2 regions of the Serratia sp. NCCP-200 genome follow, and region 1 is predicted to be linked to the other one. Evidence: predicted binding sites of a transcription regulator. Region 1 holds the regulator's gene; the other holds the start of a gene.
The links. Region 1 encodes PhoB, which activates phosphate uptake and scavenging genes when phosphate is short. Its sites were predicted from a motif close to CTGTCATAAAACTGNCNNAT; they were not measured.

Region 1 (10,128 bases):
CGCGGCAGCAGGCTATGCAGCACTTCATCTTTCAGGGAGTCTTTCTCGGTTTTTTTCAGCTTGCGGTGCTGTTCGCCTTCCAGCTTTTCGATCTTGGCCTGTAGCTCTTGTTTCAGCACCGGAGAGGGCAGGATCTTCTCTTCTTTACGGGCGCAAATCATGATCTGGCCGTTAACCGCGTGCGTCAGTGCGTCGCTGTGAGAGCCCATCGGGGAAACCCAGCCGGTTTTCGCCATGTCCTGGCTGCCACATGGTGTGAAGGCAAAGGCGCTGAGCTGTTTTTCCATTTCATCCGCAGTTAGCGCAACGTCGCGGCTCAAACGGTAAACCATCAAATTCTTAAACCACAGCATAATGTTATCCCAGGCTGGGCGTGCATTTGGCACGCAGATTCATCAAAAGCAGGGCGGCATAATAACGAATTGACGCTGAAAAATCGCCTCATTCCCGCTGATTTGCGTCCGCTGCCGCGTTTCACACAGCCAGATAGGGGAATTGCCATTGGCGTCACGTTTGCTGAGCATGGCTTGAGCCGGGCTATGGGGTACACTGGGCGGAAAATTTTTTGCCGTGCTGAATTGGGGAGAGAAATTGTGCGTATTGGTATCGATCTGGGTGGCACCAAAATTGAAGTGATTGCATTGGCTAACGATGGCGCAGAGCTGTTCCGCCATCGCATTGCCACGCCGCGCCATGATTATCAGCTGACGCTGGAGGCTATCTGCGGGTTGGTGAAGTTGGCGGAGGAAAAGACCGGCCAGCAAGGCTCGGTGGGGGTGGGGATCCCTGGCACGTTGTCGCCCTTTACCGGCCTGGTAAAAAACGCCAACTCTACCTGGCTGAATGGCCAGCCGGTGGATAAAGACCTCTCCACTATGTTGCAGCGCGAAGTGCGGCTGGCCAACGATGCCAACTGCATGGCCGTATCGGAAGCCACCGATGGTGCCGCAGCAGGAAAACCAACCGTGTTTGCGGTGATCATTGGCACCGGATGCGGTGCTGGAGTTGCGATAAATGGCAAGGTGCACTCTGGGGGCAACGGTATTTCCGGCGAGTGGGGCCACAACCCGTTGCCGTGGCTGGATGAGGACGAACTGCGTTTTCGCGCCGAGGTGCCCTGTTACTGTGGCAAGCAAGGCTGTATTGAAACCTTTATCTCCGGGACCGGTTTCACTACCGACTATGCGCGGCTGAGCGGTCAGGCTCTGAAAGGTCACGAGATCATGGCACTGGTGGCGCAGCAGGACGCGGTGGCAGAGTTGGCTATTCAGCGTTACGAAATGCGGTTGGCGAAGTCACTGGCGCACGTGATCAATCTCTTTGATCCCGATGTGATCGTCCTGGCTGGCGGCATGAGTAACGTGGATCGGTTGTATCAAACGGTGCCGTCACTGGTGAAGCCTTGGGTATTTGGCGGCGAGTGCGAAACGCCAATCCGCAAGGCAATTCACGGTGATTCCAGCGGTGTGCGCGGTGCCGCCTGGCTCTGGCCCCAGGTATAACAAACTTACCGTAGGGTGTCAGGCTGACCGTAGGGGTTACAGATTGCCTCCCATACCTGACCATGACTCCGCACCGGTTTTTGGGGAGAGGGCTGGGGTGAGGGGGAACAGCCTTCTCTGGCTAACCATTGATCATCCAAACGGGCACTGCATGCAGTGCCCGTTGTGATCCCCAGCCTCACTCCTTCGGCGTGTAATCCTTTTCGCTTTCGCTGCGTACCCGCTCGATATGGATGGTCAGAAACAGCATCTCTTCGCTGGTCAGCTGATGCTGGTAGCTCTTCTCGATGTGCTGGTTGATCTTGCCGGCACAGGCGAATGACTCGCGGTATTTCTCCTTCACCACCTGATACAGCGAATCGTCCTCGCTGTTGACGTAATTCTTGCCTAACAGGCGCTGGGCAAAGAATTTCAGGTGGGTGACAAAGCGATGGTAGCTGAGCGATTCCTCGTTGTAGTCAAAACGGAAATGGTATTTGACGATATTGAGGATCTCCTGCATCACGCGGGTGATATGCAGGGTGTTGTGCATTTCGTCATTGAGCTGCGCGTTGACCAGGTGCAAAGCGATAAACCCAGCCTCGTCTTCCGGCAGCGTGGTTTCCAGGCGCTGGGCGATGATGGTCAGCGCCTCCAACCCAATGGCAAACTCGTTTGGATAGAGTTTTTTAATCTCCCACAGCAGCGCGTTCTTGATATCCAACCCTTGCGCGTGGCGTTGCAGCGCAAAATGGATATGGTCGGTCAGCGTGATGTAGACAATGTTATGCAGTTTCCCCGGCAGCCGCTCGCGGGCGAGGGTGATGATCTTGTCCGCGGTGGTCACGCACGCCAGAGGGATCTCCGCCAGCAGTTCTTTGTAACGTTCGCTCATTTCGCCGCTGTTGAGGGTGAACACCTTTTCGATCAGGCTTTCATCCACACTTTCCCCGGCTTTCTTTTGAAAGCCAATGCCACGCCCCATAACCACCGTTTCTTCCTGATGGTCATTCAGCGTAATCACTACGTTATTATTGAGTATTTTAGCGATTTTCATGGCTATTCCCGGCCCGCTGAAAACGAAAAAACCCGACGTCCAGGAGCGATCCCGGAGGTCAGGTTTTGCCTGTATGCACAGTGACAATCCTGTAATCATTATCATGATAACCGTTGTCGGCTCTGGCTCAATGCTTTTCAGCCTGTACTGTCGCCGCGATCACACTTCTGGCCGTAGTTACCTCTTGACGTAAACCTCAGTCGCGGTCATTCGATGCGAAACTGCGCGTCCAGTCGGCTGACCCCCAGGCCATTGACCTTTTTCACCTTAATCTGCACCGGGATGCGCTCCTTCATTGCCTCAACGTGGCTGATCACACCGATGGTTTTGCCGGTGGCGTTAAGGCTGTCCAAGGCGTCTAGCGCGGTATCCAGCGTCTCGGCGTCCAGCGTGCCGAAGCCCTCATCCAGGAACAGCGAATCGATGCTGGTCTTGTGGCTGACCAGATCGGACAAGGCCAGCGCTAGCGCCAGACTCACCAGGAAGCTTTCACCGCCGGAAAGGGTACGGGTATCGCGCAGAGCATCTGCCTGCCAGGTATCTACTACCTGTAGCTCCAGCGCATCACTGGTTTTGCGCTGCAACAGATAGCGCCCGTGCAGGCGGCCAAGCTGGTTGTTGGCCAGGTACACCAGATGATCCAGGGTCAGGCCCTGAGCGAACTTGCGGAACTTGTCGCCCTCTTTGGAACCGATAAGCTGGTTGAGCAGGCTCCAGTCGTCGTACTGCTGCTGGCTTTGGGCGATCTGTTCGAACAGGGACTGTTGATTCAGGCGGCGCTCGGCATCGCTGCTCAGTTGGTTACGTACCTCGCCCTGGCGCAGCTGTAATGTTTTCAGCCGCTCTGCCAGTTCGCTGAGCGCGGTGGTGAGTTGCTCAATATTGACCTGGTTTTCATCCAGATCCGCAGGGCGTTCCAGACGGTGCTGTTCCAGAGCTTGTACGGCCTGCGCCAACAGCGTTGTGGCCCGCACCTGACGCTCCTGCAACTGCTCTTTGTGCTGCTGTAAGCGCTGGCGTACGTCGTCATCCAGCAGCGCGGCGTTGAATGCGGCCTCATCATCGAAGGTGCTGCTGGCCAGGGCCTGCTGCCATTGCTGTTCGGCCTGTTGCCCCCGTTCGGCTTGCTGTTGTTGCTGTTGCTGCAAACCGACCCACTGGCCAGCCAGGCGATCGCGCTGCTCCTGCGCTTTGTGCAATTGCTCCGTGGCCTGCTGCAAGGCGTGCTCTGCGGCGATTTGTGCCGTGCGTAGCTGCTCACGGGCTTCAACCACCGTTCGCTCACCAAACAGCGCGATGCGTTCGTTACGCTGTGCCAGCAGCTGAGTTTCATTCGTCAGGCACTGCTGTTGCCACTGCGCCAATTGGCGTTGAGTTTCCTGCTGGTTTTTCTGCAGCAGTTCAAAGCGCTCATTCAACCTTGCCGCTTCCTGTTGCGAACTCTGCTGTTCGGTTTGCAGGGCATTCAGGGCATCCTTCGCCAGTTGCACGGCCTTGGCGAGCCGTTCGTGTTGCAACAGCAGTTGCTGACCGGCCTGTTCCTCACTATCGCAAGCCTCCAGCCAAGCGGTTAACCGGGCGCTGTCTTGCAGCGTAAAGTCGAAGGCCAAGGGCGCGCTGAGGGTTTGCCAGTTTTGCAGATAGCTTTCCTGCTGCTCGAGTTCCTGGTTCAACTGTGTTTGCAAGCGTTGCTGCTGCTCTTTCAGGCTTTCACTGCGTGCACGCAGCTCTGTTCCTTTAGTGTGCAGCTCTTCGGTTTGGGCGCGCAATTGAGCGACGCGCTGCTCCGTTTCTGACGGTTTGACAGCCTGATATTGCTCGATCGCCGGATGGTGCGTGGAGCCGCACAGCGGGCAGGGGGCATCGGTTTGCAGACGCGCCCGTTCGGCTTCCAGACTGACGATGCGTTTTTCCAGTTCGAGTGTCTTCTCAACGTCTGTCAGGTGCGCTTTTTGCTGTTTATACTGCTGGCGCACCGCATCGAGCTGGGTTTCTACTTCGGTCAGCTGTTTTTGGCGCGAAGTGAATTCGAGCCGCTGTTGCTCAAGGCGCTGCTGGCTCTGCTGGAACAGTAAGGTCAGTTTCGACAACTGTTGGCGAACCGGGCGCAAGCCACTCAGTTCGGCCTGGCGGTGACGCAGTTTCTCCAGAGGGGATTGCGCCTCTAACGTGGCTTGCTGCTGGAGTTGGCTATCCAGCGCCGCCGTGAGTTCAAGCTGCCTGGTCTGATATTGACCCGCCAGGGTAGCCAGTTGGCCGCGTCTTTCGGTGAGTTGTTCCAGCGTACGCCGCAGCTCATCGCTCTGCTGTTGGCTCTCTGCATGCTGTTTATGCGCTTCTGCCAGTTGGTTTTGTAACTGAGCAATCTGATGATCGAGCGGCAACACCTTGTCATCCATCAGCGTCTGCTGCTGTTGCTGATGTTCCGCCTGAGCCTGCCTGGCCTTTTGCGCCTGCTCCAACTGCTGTTGTAACGGGGTCAGTTCGGCTAATTGCTGCTGTTGCTGTTTTGCCAACAATTCGATCTGCCGTTGCAGCGCCAAATGTTCTTGCTGACAACGATTACGCTCATTGAGCAACGGGCGCAGTTTCTCGGCGGGCTCACTGCGAGCTAATTGCTGCAACTGCGGTTCGGCCAGTTGATACTCCTGCTGCACGCCAGACAGCTGTTGCTGATAATCCTGGGTCTGTTGCTGGATGGCGTGCCAGCGTTGCAGCCAGCTCAACTGATGTTGTTGCCGCTGTGATTGTTGGCTGAGAAGTTGCTCTTCAGCGCCGAGCTCGTTGAGCTGGTTTTCCAACGCCTGGCGCTGCTCATCATTAAGCAGTTCAATCCCACTGGCACGGTGGTGCAAAGCGTCCAGATCGCTTTTCGCCTGTTTGTGCTGTTCGAATACCTGTGCCGATAGCCGTCCATAAATTTCGGTGCCGGTCAGTTCTTCCAACAGTTCGGCACGTTCGTTGGCCTTGGCGTTCAGGAAGGCGGCGAACTGGCCCTGTGACAGCATCATCGATTTGGTGAAGCGGCCGAAATCCAGCCCGGTGATCGCGGCAATCAGCTCTTTTTTATCGGAAATTTTATCCGCCAGGATTTTGCCGTCTGCCCGCAGTGCCAGCTCCACCTTGGGAGCCTGCAGGTTGCCGTCCGGATCGTTTTTCGCCCGGCGTTGGCTCCAGAAGGCGCGATAGCCGACGCCTTTGACCTCAAACTCCACTTCGGCCAGCGATTCGGCGGTGTGGCGGGTCATCAATTCATTCTGGCTGGCACTGACTTCCAGGCGTGGTGTCTGGTGATAGAGGGCCAGGCAGATGGCGTCCAGCAGGGTGGTTTTACCCGCTCCGGTGGGGCCGGTAATGGCAAACAGGCCGTTGCTGGCGAAGGGTTCCGCCGTGAAGTCGATTTTCCACTCGCCCTGTAGCGAGTTCAGGTTTTTCAGCCTTAGGCTCAGGATCTTCATGCTGATGGCTCCTCATGGTGATGCAAGGTTTCTACCACCTGCTGGAACATCTGCCGCATCTGTTGTTGGCGCGGTTCGGCCATCTCGGCTTCCAACGCCAACCGGCGCTCGAAGACTTCGCCCACGCTTAATTCATTCAAGGTTTCTTTATCCTGCTGGGCAATGGTCTGGCTACGTTGCTCTTTACTGCGTCGCAGCAGCACCACTTCAACCGGTAAATCTTCCGCCAACTGTTGGATGCGGCGCTGAATATCGCTGAGGTAATCCTGGGTGGCCACTTCGATATCCAGCCAAACCGGAAGTTCGCCCTGATAATCGGCAAACTGCTGTAATTGCGCCTCGATTTGCTGCAAATTACCTTTGATCAGCTGCATGGGCTGGAAGGTTGGGATCTCCAGTGGCGTGATCTGTTGCAATGCTCCGTCGGCAAAATCGACCATAAACACGCTTTTGGCTTTGCCTAACTCGTCAAAGCTCAGTGGGATTGGCGAGCCGCTGTAGCGGATGTGCTCGGATTTGGCGACGTTCTGCGCACGATGGATATGCCCCAACGCAATGTAATCGGCAGGAGGGAACGCTTGAGCCGGGAAAGCGTCCAGCGTGCCGATATAGATATCCCGTACCGAATCCGAGGTGGTGACGCCTACTGTGGTTAAATGGCCAGTGGCGACGATCGGCAGTGGCAAACCCAACGCATCACGGCGCGCACAAGCTGCCTGATACAGGTTTTGGTAATGCTCGGCGATGGCTTCTTGCAGGGCCTGCTGCTTTTGGTTGCCAGACTCACCGGCGCGGCTGGTGAGCAGATCCCGTGGGCGCAGGAACGGGATGGCGCAGAGCACCGCACCAGGTTGGCCATCAAGCTGGTTGAGCACCACGATTTGCTGCTCAAGCTCGCTTTGCGCGTTGGCAATCACGGTGGTGTTCAGGCAGGAAAGCAGCTCACGCGATTCATTCAGCGTGGCTACGGAGTCGTGGTTGCCGCCCAGCACTACCAGTTGGCAGCCGGTGCGTTGCAGCTCCACCACAAAGCGGTTGTACAGCTCGCGGGCGTAGCTGGGTGGGGAGCCGGTATCGAACAAATCGCCTGCGACGATCAGCGCATCCACCCGCTGCTGTTCCACCTGTTCGATCAGCCAACCTAAGAAGGCCTGATGCTCGGCGGCGCGGCTTTTGGTGAAAAAGTACTGGCCCAAATGCCAGTCGGAGGTATGGATCAGGCGCATAAAACTCCCAGGGCGACAACATAATGGCGACGATTATAAAGGGGGGGATCTCTCCTGTCGTGGCTCAATCAAGCAGGGAGCCGAATGATTTTTGTTTGCCGTCAGAAATAATCGCTATGCTTACTGCCATTAATGGGGCTTTTTTTTCATAAAAGTGTCACAAAACTGACGCATAATGGCGACCGCAATCAACTGAGATCGCTAACACATTGGCAGGATTGACGATGGCAAGACGCATACTGGTGGTGGAAGACGAAGCGCCGATCCGTGAGATGGTGTGCTTTGTGTTGGAACAGAATGGTTACCAACCGTTGGAAGCCGAGGATTATGACAGTGCCGTCACGCGCCTGTCTGAGCCGTTCCCTGATTTGGTGTTACTGGACTGGATGTTACCGGGGGGATCCGGCATTCAGTTTATCAAGCATATGAAGCGCGAGGCGATGACCCGGGACATCCCGGTGATGATGCTGACCGCGCGCGGTGAAGAAGAAGATCGGGTACGTGGCCTGGAGGTTGGCGCGGATGATTACATCACCAAACCTTTCTCGCCCAAGGAGTTGGTGGCACGTATCAAGGCGGTGATGCGCCGTATTTCACCGATGGCAGTAGAAGAAGTGATTGAAATGCAGGGGCTAAGCCTGGATCCTTCCTCGCACCGGGTGATGGCCAATGAGCAGGCGCTGGAGATGGGGCCGACCGAGTTCAAACTGCTGCACTTCTTTATGACTCATCCGGAGCGTGTTTATAGCCGCGAACAGTTGCTTAATCACGTCTGGGGCACTAACGTTTATGTGGAAGACCGCACCGTTGATGTGCATATCCGCCGGCTGCGTAAGGCGCTGGAGACCAGTGGTCATGACAAGATGGTTCAAACCGTTCGCGGCACCGGTTATCGGTTCTCAACGCGCTACTGATCGCACTGCGCTGGAGAGGTTACCGTGCTAGAACGTTTATCGTGGAAGAGGCTGGCGCTGGAGCTGGCCCTTTTCTGCCTGCCTGCCTTATTGCTGGGGCTGATTTTCGGTTATCTGCCCTGGCTGCTGTTGGTTTCGGTGCTGGCCGCGCTGGCCTGGAACTTCTATAACCAACTCAAACTTTCCCACTGGCTGTGGGTGGACCGCAGCATGACGCCGCCGCCGGGCCGCTGGAGCTGGGAGCCGCTGTTCTATGGTCTGTACCAGATGCAGCAGCGTAACCGTCGCCGCCGTCGTGAGCTGGCGCTGTTGATCAAACGCTTTCGCAGCGGGGCCGAATCCTTACCGGATGCGGTGGTGATGACCACCGTTGAGGGCAATATCTTCTGGTGTAACGGCCTGGCACAGCATCTGCTGGGCTTTCGCTGGCCGGAAGATAACGGCCAACACATTCTCAACCTGCTGCGCTATCCGGAATTCAGCCATTATCTGCAACAGCAAGAATTTACCCGGCCGCTGACGTTACAGCTGAATAACGAGCACTTTGTCGAATTCCGTATCATGCCGTATTCCGAAGGCCAACTGCTGATGGTGGCACGTGATGTGACCCAGATGCGTCAACTGGAGGGGGCCAGACGCAACTTCTTTGCCAACGTCAGTCATGAGCTACGTACGCCGCTAACGGTGCTGCAAGGCTATCTGGAAATGATGAGCGATGAAGAGCTGGATGGTTCGCTGCGTGGCAAAGCCTTGGGCACCATGCAAGAGCAGACCAAACGCATGGATGGGTTGGTAAAGCAGTTGCTCACGCTCTCCAGGATCGAGGCCGCGCCAAACGTGGATATGAACGAGAAGGTCGATATTCCGTTAATGCTGCGGGTATTGCAGCGTGAGGCGCAATCGCTCAGCGGTAGTAATCACCAGATCAATTTCCGGGTGAATGAAAATCTGCAAGTGTTCGGTAATGAGGATCAGCTGCGCAGCGCGGTTTCCAATCTGGTGTACAACGCTGTCAACCATACTCCGGCGGGTACCAACATCGAAGTGAGCTGGCAGCAGACGCCGCACGGGGCCCAGTTCCAGGTCAGCGATAACGGGCCGGGCATCGGTGCCGAGCATATCCCACGCCTGACCGAGCGTTTCTATCGCGTGGATAAAGCACGTTCGCGCCAGACCGGCGGCAGTGGACTCGGGTTGGCGATCGTGAAGCATGCGCTCAGCCATCATGATTCGCGGCTGGAGATCCTCAGCGAGCCAGGCATCGGCACCCGTTTCATTTTTACCTTGCCTAACCGGTTGATTGTTCCCGCGGCTTTAGCAGAGAATGCGGTGAAAAATTAACAGGTAGCCCGCCATGAATCGATTTACCCAAGCTTTGCTGCTTTGCCTGCTGTTGTCGGTTGGCCGCGGGGCCGTGGCTGCACCGGACGGCATGCTTTCCGGTAACCTGTCCAGCGTAGGTTCCGACACCCTGGCCAACCTGATGGCGCTGTGGGGGCAGGATTTCAGCCGGCACTATCCCAACGTGAACTTGCAACTGCAGGCTGCCGGTTCCTCGACGGCACCCACCGCATTGGCGGCAGGAGCTGCACAGCTTGGACCAATGAGCCGGCCAATGAAGGCGGCGGAGGTGTCGGCATTTGAGCACCGCTATGGCTATGCGCCGCTGGCGGTGCCGGTCGCGGTTGATGCGCTGGTGGTGCTGGTGCATCAGGACAATCCGCTACGTGGGTTGAATCTGCAACAGCTGGATCAAATCTTTTCCGCTACCCGCCGCTGCGGGGAAAACACGCCGATTAACCGCTGGGGAGAGCTGGGGCTGCAGGGCGGCTGGCAGCAGCGTGCCTTGCAACGCTTTGGCCGCAACTCCGCCTCGGGTACCTATGGGTATTTCAAACTGCGTGCGTTATGCGGTGGTGATTTTATGGCGCGGGTGAATGAACTGCCGGGGTCGGCCTCGGTGGTGCAGGCGGTGGCCGGATCGTTAAACGG
Region 2 (10,128 bases), on a different contig from region 1:
TTTGATGTTGAACCAATCGTTGATGACTTTCACGCCGCAAGGGTTCATTGGCGCTTCGCCGATCCCCAGGCCGATACGCACCCAGATAAATTGGGTAAAGTTGTGGATCATGCCCGACATTGTCTGGAACGCAGACCAGATAAACATCCCCAGACCCAGCATGATACGCGGGCCTTTGCGATCCAGCAGCGGTCCACAGGGTAATTGAGCAATCCCATAGGCCAGAGAAAAGGCGGAAAGTAGTAGGCCGATCTCGGTGCCGCTCAGCCCCATTTCTTCACGAATGGTGGAGTTGGCAACGGACAGAGAACTGCGATCGAGAAAATTAATCACGGCAGCAAAAAATAACAGGATCATTGCCGTCGTCTGGATTTTTTTAATTCTTGCGGAGCGCTCCGCTATGCCGCCTTTGGGTATAGGATTAATGCTATCTGAATAACTGTCCGCAGGTTCTTTCCCAGTGCTCACGGTGGTTATCTTTTCCATCACTCGCCTCTATATTCCGTATTAATAATAATTATTCTTCCGGGGCATGGCCCAGGTTCGGTGTTAACAACGGTATGTCTTTCGGCATTGAGCCTAGGCGGCGAAAATGTCTCATGGTGCTTTTTTTAACCGGTTCCGTGCGGCGGTTACGATTTTGCTGTTTTTAATCGGTTTTAAATCCCGTTTATATCGGTTTTTTATCAATAAAAATCAGCAGGCATCCTGTTTGATGGAACGGATCATCGACTGTTTGGCAGTATCAAGATGGCGGTGCAGCTCACGGGCGGCCTCCTGATCGCTGCGGCAGATCAGGGCGCTTAAAATGGCCATATGCTCTTCAATTGCAATAATATTTCTTTGCTTCAGGTCGGTTTCATCCCATTGATAATGAAAGTGAAAAATCACCGATATGATTTCCAGCGACTGATTGAAAAACGGATTGTTGGCGGCCGACAGGATCAGGGTATGGAAGTCACGATCCAGCTGAGAGAACAGCCGATAATTGTCGCTGATGGTGTCGCGCAACTCGCGATGGCGGTTCAACAACTCCTTGGCCTGCAACCAGCGGCTATCCTGTGCGGGCAGGTTGATAAAGCGTGACAGCGCGTGGGTTTCCAGCATTTGCCGTAGCTCAAATAGTTGCTCGGCATAGTTCAAATCAAACTTTTTCATGCTCCATTGGCCGCGGCGCACGTTGTCGATAAGGTCAAAGCGGCTGAAGCGCAGCAGGAATTCCCGCACCACTACCGGGCTGACGTTAACCGTGCGTGAAAGCTGCAATTCGGTGAATGAATCCCCCGCGCGCAGCTGTTTTTGGTTAATCATCTGATAGAACGCTTTTTCAAACAGCTTGCCTTGCTCGTCCAGCGAATGGCTCATGCATTCAAAACCGTCTTCCGCCAGCGGCATGCGCACAATCACATAATCATCATTGACCTTCTCCAGAACCCCACGTTGATGAAGGTGCGTAAGCATGTGGCGTACCGTGGTGCGGCTGATGTTATACATTTCTGCCAGCCCCGCCTGGGAAGGCAGCGGTGAGCGGATATGACCCTTGATGATGCCGTCGATCATCTGATTAACCACGTTCTGGCGGAGGTTTTGCGTTCTGCTCATGAGATCCCTCTGTGGGTTTAGATGTTTTTTAAGTATTTAAAACCCATTTAAACCGGTTTAATTTGTGCTGACTCACAAATTCTCCACATCAGCTCAATACGCCTGTTCTTTTTGCGGGATAACAGCTCCACATCACAGGAGGAGGGATCATGACCACAATGAATACGCTAGTTTGTCTGGAGCCGACCCGGCTGGTTTACCAACAGAGGCCGGTGCCACAACCTGCGCCAGATGAGGCAGTGCTGAAAATACTGACGGTAGGCATTTGCGGTACCGATATCCACGCCTGGTCTGGTCAGCAACCGTTCTTCAGCTACCCGCGGGTGCTGGGGCATGAAATATGCGGCGAGATTGTCAGCGTCGGTAGCCAGGTTAGTGAATTGCGCGTCGGGCAGCGTGTGGCGGTGATCCCTTATGTCTCCTGTCATCACTGCGGAGCATGCACCAGCGGCAGGCCCAATTGCTGTGAAAATATCTCGGTGATTGGCGTGCATCAAGACGGCGGTTTTAGCGAGTTTTTAAGCGTGCCGGTGAGCAACCTGCTGGCCGTGGATGATGTGGAGCCCCAAGCGGCGGCGCTGATTGAACCATTCTCTATCAGTGCCCATGCTGTACGCCGAGCGGCCATCGAACAGGGCGATCATCTGTTGGTGGTAGGCGCTGGGCCGATTGGCCTGGGAGTCGCGGCTATCGCCAAGGCGGACGGGGCAACCGTGATCGTGGCTGATACCAGCGCAGAGCGCCGGAACCATGTGGAAAACATGCTTGGGCTGACCACGTTAGATCCGTCAGACGCCGGTTTTGATGCTGCTTTAAGAGCCCAATTCTCCGGCATGCTGGCGGCAAAAATCATTGATGCCACCGGCAATCAGCATGCGATGAACCATAGCGTCAACCTGATCCGCCATGGTGGCAGCATTACCTTTGTCGGCCTGTTCAAAGGCGATCTGCAGTTCTCCGATCCGGAATTCCATAAAAAGGAAACCACCATGATGGGGAGCCGCAATGCGACCAAAGAAGACTTTATCAAAGTTGGGCGCTTAATGGCTGCAGGAAAAATAACGGCCGGGATGATGCTTTCCCATCAATTTGAATTTGCCACGCTGGCAGATATTTATGAAGCGGAAGTGATTAATAATAAACAGCTGATTAAAGGCGTGATTCATTTTAACTAACTCGATTACTCCACAGGTCTTGCCGATATTATTTTACGGCCTGGGGGATCACCGGATGCAAGGAGCAATAATGAAACAACTCAATCGCAGTGAATTTCCTGGCGCGCAGTATCCCGATCGCATTATCCAATTCGGTGAAGGTAATTTCCTGCGCGCCTTTGTCGATTGGCAAATCGATCTGCTAAACCAGCATACCGGGCTGAATGCCGGCGTGGTGGTGGTGCGGCCAATTGACAGCCAGCAGCCGCCTTCGCTCAATACTCAGGATGGCTTGTACACCACCATTATCCGTGGGCTGAACGAGCAGGGGGAAGCGGTTTGCGAGCCGCGCCTGATCCGCTCGGTCAACCGGGAAATCAACGTTTACCACCAGTACGATAGCTATCTGGCCTTGGCACGGGATCCGGCGATCCGCTTCGTGTTCTCCAACACCACCGAAGCGGGGATCAGTTATTTACCAGACGATAAGTTTACCGACGCTCCGGCGGCCAGTTTCCCGGCCAAGCTGACGCGGCTGCTGTTTGAGCGTTTCAGCCATTTTGACGGTGCCAAAGACAAGGGCTGGGTGCTGTTGCCGTGTGAGCTGATCGATTACAACGGCGAAGCGCTGAAAGAGTACGTATTGCGCTATGCGCAGCAATGGCAGTTACCGCAGGCGTTCACCGATTGGCTGAACGATTGCAACACCTTCTGTTCAACGCTGGTCGATCGTATCGTCACTGGCTACCCGCGCGATGAAGTAGAACAGTGGCAACAGCAGTTGGGGTATCAAGATAGCTTCCTCGACACGGCGGAACATTTCTATCTGTTTGTGATCCAGGGCCCGCAGTGGCTGGCGCAAGAGCTGCATCTGGATAAGTTGGATCTGAATGTCCACATCGTCGATGACATTAAACCTTATAAAGAGCGCAAGGTAGCGATCCTTAACGGGGCACATACGGCGCTGGTGCCGGTGGCGTTCCTGGCCGGTTTGAATACCGTGGGCGAGGCCATGAGCGACGAGCAGATCGGCGGCTATGTGGCACGCACCATTGCCGAAGAGATTATGCCGGTGCTCGATCTGCCGCAGGAAGAGTTACGGCCATTTGCCGAAGCGGTACAGAACCGTTTCCGTAACCCGTTTATTCAGCACCAGCTGCTGTCGATTGCGCTGAACGGCATGACCAAATTCCGCACGCGTATTTTGCCGCAACTGCTGGCAGGCCAACAGAAAAATGCCGCGCTGCCGAAACGGTTGACCTTTGCTTTGGCGGCGTTGCTGGCCTTTTATCGTGGCGAACGACAGGCGGGTAGCTATGCGTTGCAGGATGATGCCCATTGGCTGATGCGGTTTGAAACCCTGTGGGCTGCGGTTCAGCACCGGGATATGACGCTCGCGGCGTTGGTAGAAAACGTGCTGGCGGATGAGGCGCACTGGGGACAAAATCTCAACGCCGTTCCTGGGCTGACTGTTGCCGTGACCACCGATCTGCAAGCTATTCTTGACCAAGGGATGCGTGCGGCATTGAGCGAAATAGAACGCCGATAAACCTCCCCCTTTTATATTAATCCTGCCAATCACGGGAAATGGCGTTGAACGTCATTTCCCGGCCATAAAACCATCATCTGCGTGTCATACAGTTATTCGTTAATAGGTGCCCATAAGATTAGCCACTGAAATCAGAGAAATCATATGGCGCAGGCACTGTTAAAACTGGCACCGACCGACTATCCAGGGCAGCAACCAATCCCTCTACGCAAGGTATTGGCGGTAAAAGGCCTGGGTAAGGCTTACCAATCTCAGCAACGCGTCCTCGACGACATCAATTTTGATCTGCACGCCGGGGAGTTTGTGGCGGTGATTGGCCGCTCCGGGGCCGGTAAATCTACCCTGCTGCATACGCTTAACGGCACCATCCCTTCCAGCTGCGGCGAGATGCTGCATTTTGAGGACGATGGGGTGGCACAGGATATCGCACAACTCTCGGCCCGCCAGATGCGCCAGTGGCGCGCCCGCTGCGGCATGATCTTCCAGGATTTTTGCCTGGTTCCCCGGTTGGATGTGATCACCAACGTGCTGCTTGGCCGCCTCAGCCACACCTCGACGCTGAAATCCTTCTTCAAAGTGTTCGACGATGCTGACCGTGCGCGGGCTATCGAGCTGCTGCAATGGCTGAATATGTTGCCGCATGCGCTGCAACGTGCCGAGAACCTGTCCGGCGGCCAAATGCAGCGTGTCGCCATCTGCCGTGCGCTGATGCAAAACCCTAAAATTCTGCTGGCCGATGAGCCGGTCGCCTCTCTCGATCCGAAAAACACCCGCCGCATTATGGATGCGCTACAGAAAGTCAGCGAGAACGATATCGCGGTGATGGTGAACCTGCACTCGGTCGAACTGGTGAGGGAATACTGCACCCGGGTGATTGGTATCGCCCAGGGCAAAATCATTTTCGACGGCCACCCGTCGCAGCTTAACGAACGTATTTTGCAGCAGCTGTATGGCGAAGAAGCCAATCAGATCCATTAATCACTTGAACGTCACCTTTACACACAGGGCATGCGCAATGAAAAAAGTATTCACACTGACCACCATGATGGCCGGCGTAATGATGGTATTTAATGCAGGTGCAGCGGATGCGCCGAAAGAGTTGAACCTGGGGATCCTGGGTGGGCAGAACGCCACCCAACAGATTGGCGATAACCAGTGTGTGAAAGATTTTCTCGATAAAGAGCTGAACGTTGACACCAAGCTGCGTAACTCTTCCGACTACTCTGGCGTGATCCAGGGCCTGCTCGGGGGCAAGATCGATCTGGTGTTGAGCATGTCGCCTTCGTCGTTTGCTTCTGTGTATATCAAGGATCCCAAAGCGGTCGATCTGGTGGGGATCGCGGTGGATGATACCGATCAGTCACGCGGATATCACTCAGTGGTGGTGGTGAAAGCCGACAGCCCTTACAAAAAGCTGGAAGACCTGAAAGGGAAATCCTTCGGCTTTGCGGATCCGGATTCGACCTCCGGTTTCCTGGTGCCAAACCAGGTGTTCAAGAAGCTGTTTGGCGGCACGCCGGATAATAAATACAACAACTTCTTCTCCAGCGTCACCTTCTCCGGTGGCCATGAGCAGGACGTGCTTGGCGTGTTGAACGGCCAGTTTGAAGGTGCGGTCACCTGGGCCTCGATGATCGGCGATTACAACACCGGCTATACCAGCGGAGCCTTCAACCGGATGATCCGTATGGATCATCCGGATTTGATGAAGCAGATCCGCATTATCTGGCAGTCGCCGCTGATCCCGAATGGCCCGATCCTGGTGAGCAACTCCCTGCCTGCGGATTTCAAAGCCAAGGTGGTTACCGCCATCAAGAAGCTGGATACCGACAACCATCAGTGCTTTATCAAGGCGATGGGCGGCAAGCAGCACATTGGTGACGTCAAGCTGGCGGAATACCAGACCATTATCGATATGAAGCGTGAGCTGACCAAGGGCGATCGCTGAGGCGACTTCGTTCCCGACCCCTCACCCTAACCCTCTCCCAAAGGGAGAGGGGACAGACCGAGTCGCTAATTATGTACCCTGGACGTGCTACAGATTGGCTTCATATCCTTGCCCATAACACCGATCTAGCTCCCTCTCCCTGTGGGAGGGTTGGGGTGAGGGGAATGGCATATCTGAACCTGCTCCTTCAACTTCTAATCGAGTTGCGTGGGAAAGGGCCAAAGATCGAGCTCTGTTCCTGATTACAGCACCGAGCTAGCTCCCTCTCCCTGTGGGAGGGTTGGGGTGAGGGGAATGGCATATCTGAACCTGTTCCTTCAACTTCTAATCGAGTTGCGTGGGAAAGGGCCAAAGATCGAGCTCTGTTCCTGATTACAGCACCGAGCTAGCCCCCTCTCCCTGTGGGAGAGGGTTGGGGTGAGGGGACAATACTCTCCACTACAAGAAGATGGAAAGCGATTTTGAATACCGACTTTGCACACTACTACCAACGGATCCGCAGTAAGCAGAAGCGTGAAACCTTGCTCTGGTCGCTCGGGCTGGTAGCGCTTTATCTTGGCGCAGGCAATATTGCCGAGTTCAACCTGCATACCGTCTGGGTGTCGATCCCCCATTTCTTTGACTATCTGGCAGAAACCATCCCGGTACTGCACTGGCCGCTGCTGTTCGCCGACGGCCATACCGAAGGCTCCTTCGCCTATTGGGGCTACCGGTTGCATATCCAATTACCGCTGATTTGGGAAACCTTACAGCTGGCGCTGGCGGCCACCATCCTCTCCGTGCTGGTGGCGGGCGGGCTGGCCTTTCTGGCGGCCAATAATACCCACAGCCCGGCGACGCTGCGCTTTGCCATTCGTACGCTGGTGGCGTTCTTGCGCACCATGCCGGAGCTGGCCTGGGCGGTGATGTTTGTGATGGCGTTTGGCATCGGTGCCATTCCCGGTTTTATGGCGCTGGCGCTACACACCATCGGCAGCCTGACCAAGCTGTTTTATGAATCGATCGAAACCGCCTCCAATAAGCCGGTGCGCGGGCTGGCCGCCTGTGGGGCCACGCCGTTACAGCGCATGCGTTTCGGCTTGTGGCCGCAAGTCAAACCCATCTTCCTGTCCTACAGCTTTATGCGGCTGGAAATCAACTTCCGCCAGTCGACCATCCTCGGCCTGGTAGGGGCGGGCGGAATAGGTCAGGAACTGATGACCAATATCAAACTCGATCGTTACGATCAGGTCAGCATGACGCTGCTGCTGATTATCGTGGTGGTTTCGATGCTGGATTACGCCTCCGGTGAATTACGTAAACGCGTTGTCGAGGGGAAAGCCTAATGTCCGTTCAGCCGATCTCTGCCACCAACTTGCAGCAACTCAAGCAGCAAAACCCGGAAATCTTCTCACGCCAAGGGCGCTATCTGCGCACCCTCGGCATGATTACCGTGGCGATTGTGTTGTATTACGTCTTCTTCTTCCTGGTGTTTGGCATTTCCTGGCCGCAGTTTGCCAACGGTTGCCAACAGATTAGCCGCTACTTTATGCGTATGTTTGTCTGGCACGACTTTGCCAACTGGCCGTTTGGCTATTATTTCCAACAGATCTTTATCACCCTGGCGATCGTGTTTGCTGGCACCATTACGGCAACGCTGCTCGCTTTACCGCTGTCGTTTCTTGCCGCGCGCAACGTAATGTCCTCGCCTGTGCTACGGCCAATTGCGACGCTGGTACGCCGCCTGCTGGATATTCTGCGGGGCATCGATATGGCCATCTGGGGCCTGATTTTCGTGCGTGCCGTTGGTATGGGGCCGCTGGCCGGGGTGCTGGCTATAGTGATGCAGGATATCGGCCTGCTTGGCAAACTGTATGCCGAAGGCCACGAAGCGGTGGATAAATCCCCCAGCCGTGGGCTGACGGCGGTGGGTGCCAATGGGCTGCAAAAACACCGTTATGGCATTTTCACTCAATCCTTCCCGACCTTCCTGGCGCTGAGCCTGTACCAGATCGAGTCCAATACCCGTTCGGCGGCGGTGCTCGGTTTTGTCGGGGCAGGGGGGATCGGCCTGGTCTATGCCGAGAACATGCGGCTGTGGAACTGGGACGTGGTGATGTTTATCACCCTGATCCTGGTGGTGATCGTGATGCTGATGGACAAGATCTCTGCCATGCTGCGTAACAAATATATCGTTGGCGAAGAAATTCCGCTTTACCCGAAAAATCATTAACCTCTGCGGGTAAACCCTGGTTTACCCGTGGAAATTCCATTGAGAAACCCCCGCCGGATCCCTATACTGCCGCCATGCAAGGTGTGCAGCGCTGCACGCCTCTCCTGATTGACAAGCGAAAGGCTATTCCATGATTAACAATGATGTGCTGCGCAGCGTGCGCTACATGCTGGCTATTAATGACGCGAAGATGGTAGAGATCGTCAAGCTGGACGGTTTTGACGTCGATGTCGCAGCCATGGGGACCTACATGATCAAGGAAGGCGAGCCGGGTTTTGCCAACTGCCCCGACGAAGTGATGGCCCATTTCCTCAATGGCCTGGTGTTCTTCAAGCGTGGCAAAGACGATAAATTCCCGGCACCGGCGGTAGAGCTGCCGATCACCAACAACCTGGTGCTGAAAAAGCTGCGTGTGGCGTTTGAACTGAAAGATGTCGATCTGCACCAGATTTTTACCGCGGTGGAATTCCGTATCTCCAAACCTGAGCTGAGCGCGCTGTTCCGCAAAGAAGGCACCAAAAACTATCGCCCATGTGGCGATCAGATGCTGCGCTACTTCCTGAAAGGGCTGACCCAGCGCATACGCGGCGCATAATCCTGCGTATCACGACATCAGGCGTCCTCATCGAGGGCGCTTTTTTTTTGTGCCCCCTGCATTTGTCGATCATACTCAGTATGATGCCGCCTGGCGGTAAAACATGCCCGAACTTTCCGACTGAAATAAGGGAATTATGACGACAGCACCCACCACGTTGCCACCGGTGTTAACCAGCACGGCAATAGAACAAAAAATACTGCGCAGGTCGATCTTCTGCACGTTGTTTATCGCCAGTGCCGGGATCGTGTTTGGTATTGTCTGCGGTTCCATGTCGATCGTGTTTGATGGCATGTTCTCGGCGTTGGACGCGGGCATGTGTTCATTATCCCTGCTGGTGTCCCGCCTGTTGGGGCAACCCCATAGCCGCCGTTTTCAGTATGGGTTCTGGCATGTCGAACCGCTGGTGCTGGCATTTAATGGCAGTTTACTGACGTTGCTGTGTCTGTATGCCTTTGTGAACGCTGTCAAAGGCATTGCCGACGGAGGGCGCGAACTCGAGTTGGGCTGGGCGATTGTCTATGCCGTTACCGTCAGCCTTTTCTGCTTTACCCTCTACGTTAAGCAAACCCGGCTGAATAAGCAGGTTAAATCGGAACTGATCGCGCTGGATAACAAAAGCTGGCTGATGTCGGCCTGCATCAGTTCGGCGTTATTGGTGGCTTTTATTCTTTCCTGGCTAATGGAAGGAACCCGTTATGAATACCTCAACGTCTATGCCGACCCTGTCGCGCTGGCACTGTTGACGCTGGTCTTGATCCCGGTGCCGATCAAAACGGTAAAATCTGCCATTCAGGAAGTGCTGCAGATGACGCCGGACAGCCTGGATGCCAAGGTGGAATCCATCATGGCGCAGCTGACGCTGGAGTATGGCTTTCTGGATTATTCCAATTACGCCACCCGCGTTGGCCGTGGGCTGTTTATTGAGATCCACATCGTGATCCCGCCAGAGATGGAACACAGCGGCGTACACAAGCTGGATAAAATCCGTGACCAGATAGCCGACGCTATTGGTGAAGATAGCCCGCACCGCTGGCTGACTATCTCCTTTACCCATAACGCCAAGTG

Region 2: a site for PhoB is predicted at 4,365-4,384, ahead of phnC (phosphonate ABC transporter ATP-binding protein). Genes of this name have one in related genera too.

The regions. Positions count from the first base shown of each region.
Region 1 covers NZ_BAAKUJ010000008.1:156,128-166,255, forward strand. Annotated here, with positions in the region: gene rdgC (recombination-associated protein RdgC) at 1-353, opposite strand, end outside; gene mak (fructokinase) at 594-1,502, shown strand; gene licT (BglG family transcription antiterminator LicT) at 1,681-2,538, opposite strand; gene sbcC (exonuclease subunit SbcC) at 2,745-5,996, opposite strand; gene sbcD (exonuclease subunit SbcD) at 5,993-7,222, opposite strand; gene phoB (phosphate response regulator transcription factor PhoB) at 7,447-8,136, shown strand; gene phoR (phosphate regulon sensor histidine kinase PhoR) at 8,161-9,477, shown strand; gene AC6HVW_RS22185 (PstS family phosphate ABC transporter substrate-binding protein) at 9,491-10,128, shown strand, end outside.
Region 2 covers NZ_BAAKUJ010000002.1:608,187-618,314, forward strand. Annotated here, with positions in the region: gene AC6HVW_RS08185 (MFS transporter) at 1-357, opposite strand, end outside; gene AC6HVW_RS08190 (GntR family transcriptional regulator) at 697-1,602, opposite strand; gene AC6HVW_RS08195 (zinc-binding alcohol dehydrogenase family protein) at 1,752-2,777, shown strand; gene AC6HVW_RS08200 (tagaturonate reductase) at 2,848-4,305, shown strand; gene phnC (phosphonate ABC transporter ATP-binding protein) at 4,450-5,283, shown strand; gene phnD (phosphonate ABC transporter substrate-binding protein) at 5,321-6,253, shown strand; gene phnE (phosphonate ABC transporter, permease protein PhnE) at 6,715-7,578, shown strand; gene phnE (phosphonate ABC transporter, permease protein PhnE) at 7,578-8,465, shown strand; gene AC6HVW_RS08225 (YehS family protein) at 8,596-9,060, shown strand; gene AC6HVW_RS08230 (cation diffusion facilitator family transporter) at 9,197-10,128, shown strand, end outside.